Regions from separate parts of the Nonomuraea sp. NPDC059194 genome, predicted to be linked through region 3. Evidence: riboswitches for the same ligand, from Rfam matches in the RefSeq annotation. Region 3 holds a riboswitch; each other region holds the start of a gene.
The links. A riboswitch is a leader RNA that binds a small molecule or an ion and turns the genes downstream of it on or off. The one in region 3 is predicted to bind thiamine pyrophosphate.
Positions count from the first base shown of each region.

Region 1: it holds a riboswitch for thiamine pyrophosphate, as region 3 does, so the genes downstream of both, thiO (glycine oxidase ThiO) here and ACFXJ8_RS42830 (purine-cytosine permease family protein) in region 3, are expected to answer to the same signal.
Region 2: it holds a riboswitch for thiamine pyrophosphate, as region 3 does, so the genes downstream of both, thiC (phosphomethylpyrimidine synthase ThiC) here and ACFXJ8_RS42830 (purine-cytosine permease family protein) in region 3, are expected to answer to the same signal.

Region 1 covers NZ_JBHZBH010000002.1:195,743-198,000, reverse strand. Annotated here, with positions in the region: gene thiO (glycine oxidase ThiO) at 1-1,137, opposite strand; gene thiS (sulfur carrier protein ThiS) at 1-1, opposite strand, end outside; TPP riboswitch at 1,126-1,241, opposite strand; gene ACFXJ8_RS03620 (NAD(P)/FAD-dependent oxidoreductase) at 1,299-2,258, shown strand, end outside.
Region 2 covers NZ_JBHZBH010000009.1:29,374-31,631, reverse strand. Annotated here, with positions in the region: gene thiC (phosphomethylpyrimidine synthase ThiC) at 1-1,054, opposite strand, end outside; TPP riboswitch at 1,047-1,158, opposite strand; gene ACFXJ8_RS14225 (CDP-alcohol phosphatidyltransferase family protein) at 1,250-1,879, shown strand; gene ACFXJ8_RS14220 (sugar phosphate nucleotidyltransferase) at 1,884-2,258, shown strand, end outside.
Region 3 covers NZ_JBHZBH010000076.1:2,921-5,178, reverse strand. Annotated here, with positions in the region: gene ACFXJ8_RS42835 (methylated-DNA--[protein]-cysteine S-methyltransferase) at 1-17, shown strand, start outside; gene ACFXJ8_RS42830 (purine-cytosine permease family protein) at 14-1,354, opposite strand; TPP riboswitch at 1,344-1,454, opposite strand; gene ACFXJ8_RS42825 (right-handed parallel beta-helix repeat-containing protein) at 1,893-2,258, shown strand, end outside.

The DNA.
Region 1 (2,258 bases), on a different contig from region 3:
TCAGATACTTCCTTGTCCGACTGTCGAGAACCGCTGCGGCGAGCACAGGGCGGCGAGCTCGCCCTCCTCGCCGTCGAGGAGCGCGGTGGTGAGCGGGGCCATGAGGACGCCGCCCCTGAAATGTCCGGTCGCGACGGTGAGGCCGGGGCCGTACGGGCCGATGAGCGGCAGGTTGTCGGGGGTGCCGGGCCGTAGCCCCGCCACGACGTCGGCGACCTGCAGCTCGGTGATGCCGGGGACCAGCTCCCTGGCGTCGCGCAGCAGCTCGTACAGGCCGCCGGCCGTCACGTGGGTGTCGAACCCCAGCTCCTCCTGGGTGGCGCCGACGACGAGCTCGCCGTCTCCGCGCGGCACGAGGTAGATGGGCGAGCCGTGGACCATGCCGCGCACGCACCTGCCGAGCAGGGGAGAGGGCGAGCGCAGGCGCATGATCTGGCCCTTGACGGGGCGGACGGGCAGGTCGGCCAGCCCGCCGCTCCACGCGCCCGCCGCCAGTACGACCCGCTCGCCGAGCACGACCTCGCCCTCGGCGGAGCCACCCACGCCGCCAGAATCGCCCGCGCCACCGGGGGCCAGCCGTACGCCCACCACGGCCGAGCCGTCGCGGACAAGCTCGGCCACGCGTCGCCGTACCACTGGGACACCGGCCTTCTCCAGCGCGGCCAGCAGGGCCGCGGTGACGCGCCTGGGGTCCACCCACGCGTCGCCCTCGGCCAGCACGCCGCCCCTGACCGACGGCGCCAGCATCGGCTCCAGGCGGCGGCACTCGCGCCCGGTCAGCCGCCGCACCGGCAGCCCCAGCTTGTCCATGAACGCGGCCAGCTCCTCCAGCGCCGCCAGGTCGTCGGCGCCGAAGGCGAGGTCCATCGTGCCCTGGGTGCGGAAGTCGAGCGGGTGGCCGCTGTCGGCCTCCAGCTCGGCGGCGAACGCGGGCCAGCGCCGCAGCGCCGCCAGCCCCAGCCTGAGCAGCGGCTCCTCGGTGTAGGAGACCTCGCTGACCGGCGCCAGCATGCCGGCCGCCGCGTGCGAGGCGCCGGAGGCGGGGGCCGGGTCGATCACCGTGACTCGCGCGCCCGAGCGGGCCAGCCGCCAGGCGACGGACAGGCCCACCACGCCGCCGCCCACGATCAGATCCATCTCGCTCCCTTCGCCGGCATGATCCGGATCAGGTGTCTTGCGGTCGAAGGCCCGTCGAAGCCTTCCTCTCAGCCCGGTACGGCCGGACTCCCGCGCGTCTTCCGCCATCCAGCCTACTCACCGCCCGGACCCTGGTCGTCAGCGGTGGATTGGTTAAGGTCATGAACGTGAATCACGTTGTGGTTGTGGGCGCGGGACTGGCAGGCGTACGCAGCGTCGAGGCTCTGAGGTCTCGCGGCTTCGACGGCAGGATCACGCTGATCGGGGAGGAGCCGCACCGGCCCTACGACCGCCCGCCCCTGTCGAAGGCCGTGCTGCTCGGCACCGCCGACTCCAGCTTCGTCGACTCCGACCTCGACGCCATGCGGGTGGAGCACCGGCCGGGGGTGTCGGCCAAGGGGCTGCGCGACGGCGTGGTGGAGACCACCGAGGGCGAGATCGCCTACGACGGCCTGGTCATCGCCACGGGCGCCGAGCCGATCAGGCTGCACGGCGAGGGCCGCCAGCACGTGCTGCGCACCCTCGACGACGCCCTGTCCCTGCGCGCCCGCCTGGTCCCCGACGCCAAGGTCACGATCGTCGGTGCGAGCTGGATCGGCGCCGAGGTGGCCACCGCCGCGCGCAGGGCGGGCTGCGAGATCACCGTGATCGAGGCCGGGCCCGCCCCGCTCGCCCATGTGGTCGGCCGCGAGGTCGGCGCCGACACCATCCCCTGGTACGAGGGCATGGACCTGCGGCTCGACACCATGGTCGCCTCCGTGGACGAGGGCGGCGTCACACTGGTCGACGGCGGTTTCGTCGAGTCCGACGTGGTGGTCTCGGGCATCGGCGTCCGCCCTGCCGTCGAGTGGCTGGCGGGCTCCGACATCGACCTGCACAACGGCGTCGTCACCGACGAGCACCTGCGCGCCTCCCTGCCGAACGTCGTCGCCGTCGGCGACTGCGCCGCGTGGTGGTCGCGCCGCTTCCGCACCAGGCTGCGCGTGGAGCACTGGGACACCGCGCTCAACGCCCCCGAGGTCGCCGTGGCGACGCTGCTCGGCGAGGATGCCGTGTACGATCCGGTCCCGTACTTCTGGTCGGAGCAGTTCGGCCACATGGTGCAGTACGCGGGCCACCAC
Region 2 (2,258 bases), on a different contig from region 3:
CCAGCGTGCGCAGCTCGGCGAACTGTGCCTCGTCGTTGGCGTCGGCGATGGAGCCGGGCCGCAGCCCGTCGCCGAGGGAGAAGGCGACGTCGTAGGAGGCGAGGATCTCGCACATCTCCTCGAAGTTCTCGTACAGGAAGCTCTCGCGGTGATGCGCCAGGCACCACGCCGCCATGATCGAGCCGCCGCGCGAGACGATGCCGGTCTTGCGGCCCACGGTGAGCGGCACGTACGCCAGTCGTACGCCGGCGTGCACGGTGACGTAGTCGACGCCCTGCTCGCACTGCTCGATGAGGGTGTCGCGGTAGACCTCCCACGACAGGTCGGCGGCCACCCCGTTGACCTTCTCCAGCGCCTGGTAGAGGGGGACGGTGCCGATGGGGACGGGGGAGTTACGGATGATCCACTCGCGGGTGGTGTGGATGTCGCGGCCCGTCGACAGATCCATGACCGTGTCGGCGCCCCAGCGGATGGCCCAGGTCATCTTCTCCACCTCCTCCTCGACCGAGGAGGTGACGGCGGAGTTGCCGATGTTGGCGTTGATCTTGACGAGGAAGTTCCTGCCGATGATCATCGGCTCGCTCTCGGGGTGGTTGACGTTGGCGGGGATGATCGCCCTGCCCGCCGCCACCTCCGCGCGGACGAACTCAGGGTCCACGCCCTCCCTGACCGCGACGAACTCCATCTCCCTGGTCACCACGCCCCTGCGGGCGTAGGCGAGCTGGGTGACGGGCGCGCCCACCGCCCGCAGGGGGTCGCGGCGCGCGCCGGCGAACGCGTTGACGCTCGCGCGCTTCCACGCGCCCTGGTCGCGGTAGCCGTCGTCGACGGGCTGGGGCTGGCGGCCGCCGTACCTGGCCACGTCGCCGCGGTCGAGGATCCACTGCTCCCTGAGGGCGGCCAGGCCGCGGGTGACGTCGGTCTCCACGCTCCGGTCGGTGTAGGGGCCGGAGGTGTCGTAGACGGTGAAGGACGTGCCGTCGCTCAGCTCGATGCGGCGCATCGGAACCCGGAGGTCGCCCTGGTAGATCTTGGAAAAGCGCGCGTCACTCATCGCGCAAACTCCCTTCGCCGGCATTACCCGGAGCAGGTTCTGGCGGTCGGCGGCTGACAGCCGTCCTCTCAGCCCGGTCACACCGGGCTCCCGCGTTGGTCGGCGTAACCGTAACCCGATCACGGGGGTGCCGCGCAACCCCCGACCCGAAACCGTGCAGCGTGCGCAGGTCGGCGACGCAGTAGGGTCGCAAGCGTGAGCGAAACTTCCGCCCCTTCGTCAGCGGAGGACCGGATCTGGACGGTTCCCAACCTGCTGAGCTTCCTGCGGCTCCTCGGCGTGCCCGTGTTCCTTTGGCTGGTTCTGGGGCCCAAGGCGGACGGCTGGGCGATCGGGCTGCTCATGGTGGCAGGGTTCACCGACTGGCTCGACGGCAAGATCGCCCGCGCCTGGAACCAGACCAGCCGGCTGGGCCGCCTCATCGACCCGGCCGCCGACAAGCTCTACGTCTTCGCCACCCTGCTCGGCCTGGTGCTGCGGGAGGTGATCCCCTGGTGGCTCGTCGCGATCATCCTGGCACGGGAAGTCTTTGTCGGATGTTTCTTTCCCGTGCTCCGCAAATACGGCTACAAGGCACTGCCCGTGCATTTCCTTGGCAAAGCGGCCATGGCCAATCTGATGTACGCCTTCCCGCTGCTCTTCCTGGCTTCGCACACCGGCTCCTGGTATGCCGAAATCGCGAAGATTATCGGATGGGCGTTCGCCATTTGGGGAACGGGTCTGTACTGGTGGGCAGGCGTGTTGTATGTGGTACAGGTGCGCCGGCTCGTCACCGCTGCCAGGGGAGAGCTGCGCGATCCCGGGGAAACCGCGAAGAAGGAGTGATCGGGTGAAGGCGGTCGTCATGGCAGGTGGGGAGGGCACTCGGCTGCGGCCGATGACCGCGAACCAGCCCAAGCCCCTGCTCCCTGTGGTCAACCGCCCGATCATGGAACACGTGCTCCGGCTGCTGCGGAAACACGGCCTGACCGAAACCGTGGTCACGGTCCAGTTCCTGGCCGCGCTGGTGCGCAGCTACTTCGGCGACGGCGACGAGCTCGGCATGCGCCTGCACTACGCCACCGAAGATCTTCCCCTCGGTACGGCGGGCAGCGTCAAGAACGCCGCCGACAAACTCCGCGATGATCGCTTTCTGGTCATTTCCGGCGACGCCCTGACGGATATCGATTTATCCGACATGATCCGGTTTCACCGGGAGAATTCG
Region 3 (2,258 bases):
TGCGGGTCGAGCGCTAGCGCCGCCGTACCCGGCCGATGACCAGGGTGAGCAGGCCCGCGACCACAAACGCGCCCAGGGCCGCGCTCATCCACGGCTGGCGGGTGAAGCCGAGCGCCGCGCGGGCGCCGTCCCAGATCTCCGCCCACCACGGGATCGTGGACGGCGCCGCCAGCAGCCACCACGCGCAGAAGCCGAGCGCCCACGGGATGGTCATGAGCCATCTTGAGGGGGCGTTCTCGCCGGTGTTCCAGGTCTTGGCGCTGCCGAGCAGGAAGTAGTCGACCACGAGCACGCCGAGCATCGGGACGAAGACGGCGCCGATGATGCTGAGGAAGGCGCTGTAGGAGTTGACGTCGACCAGGAGCGCCACGCCGACCGTCAGCACGCCGATCGCCACCGAGAACAGCCGCCGGTCGACGCGCGGCATGAGGTTCTGCAGCGACATGGCGACCGAGTAGACGTTCGCGAACGACTGGTCGGTCTCGCGCAGCACCAGGATGCCGAAGAACAGCGCGCCCAGCGGGGCTGCGACGAACGGGCCGAAGACCGCCGTCGGGTCGCCCAGCACGGCGTCGTGCCCGGCGATCGCGACCGCGTAGACGCCGATGGCCAGGCACGCGACCTGCGCGACCGTGTAGCCGCCGACCACGCCGGTGAAGGCGGCCGAGCTGCTGCGCGAGTGCCTGGCGAAGTCGGCGGCCAGCGGCACCCACGAGACCGACAGCGCGATCACGAAGTCGACGGCGGGGGCGAAGGCGTCCCACGAGCCGCCGGTCTGCGTGGGAGCGCTCTGCAGCAGCGTGACCGCGAACCAGACGGTCGAGATGATCACACCGACCGTGACGACCCGCCTGATCAGCCTGATCGCGCCGAGCGGGTAGATCGTCAGGCCCGTGGTGATCGCCCCCGCGACGACCACCCAGACGGCGTACGGCACGGCGTCACCGAAGATCGCCTGGGCGCCCACGGAGATGACCCACAGCTCGAACGCGCCCCATCCGAGCATCTGGATGATGTTGAGCACGGTCGGGACGTAGGACAGCTTGGCCCCGAACAGGCCTCTGAGCAGCACCATCGCGGGCTGGCCGGTCTGGGCGCCGGGGATGGCGGCCAGTCCGACCATGGCGGTGCCGATGAGACTGCCGACGATCGTCGCGGTGACCGCGGCGGTCATGGTCAGCGGGTTGTCGTCGAGGAGGGGGTTGATGAGGAAGAGGGCGAAGGAGAAGCCGAGAAGGCTGACCCCGAGGTTGGCCCAGAAGGCGCTCTGGTCGAGGACGCCCAATGTTTTCGGCGGGGCCTCGTCGAGGGTCAGAGGTACTTCGGCATGCTTCGGGTCGACGACATGCGTCATCACACGCTCCCTACGCCGGCATTACCCGGACAGGTTCATGCGGTCGGCAACGGCAGTTGCCCTCTCAGCCCGGTTGCCCCGAGCTCCCGCGGTTTGGACTTGTGGGTGCGGCCGGGATCTGCCCAGCTCGCGCCCCAATGATGCACCATTTGTCCGCGTTCAACCACCCCCGCGAAGGCGCCCCCTCCGAAGCGCGGCCGGGACGCCCGGCTCAGGACGACGGTGACGGGCTCGACGCGCGGACCTGAGCCACAAAACCCACCATTAACCACTAAAAGAATTAATCGCCCCTAATCCCTGGAAATCCCACAAAGCGCGACGGCCGCATCGCCCCGCTTAGTCGAAATGAGCAGGTTGGTAGCGATTGGGTCTTATTTTGGTTGAGTTCCTTTGTTGCCGGTGAGGCCCGTCGGCGCACGGGTAACAACGCAGCGATCAAGCACAGGAATGGATCGCTGTGCGGAACAGTTCGCGGGGGGACTAAGAAATGAAGAAGCGATTTCGGTCGCGGCTGACAGCTCTGGGGTGTGCTGTCGGCATGGCCGCAGGACTCGTGGCAGGGGCGCAGGGTACGGCGCATGCGGCGACCATCTTCGTGCCGTGTTTCGGGCCAAATGGCGGCGGGGCTGGACTGGTGAATGCCATCAACACTGCCAACCTCAATGCAGGCGCGGACACCATTGTCCTCTCGCCGCTGTGCCCGTACACCCTCAACAACGTCAACAACAACACCAATGGCCCGAACGGCCTGCCGGCGGTCAGCACCGAGATAACGATTACCGGCAACGGAGCCACGATTCAGCGTAACCCAGTCGGCACCCGTCCGAATTTCCGTGTCTTCCTCGTCAGCAGCGGCGGTGACCTCACGCTTACCGGCGTGACAGTACGCAACGGGCGTACGGCC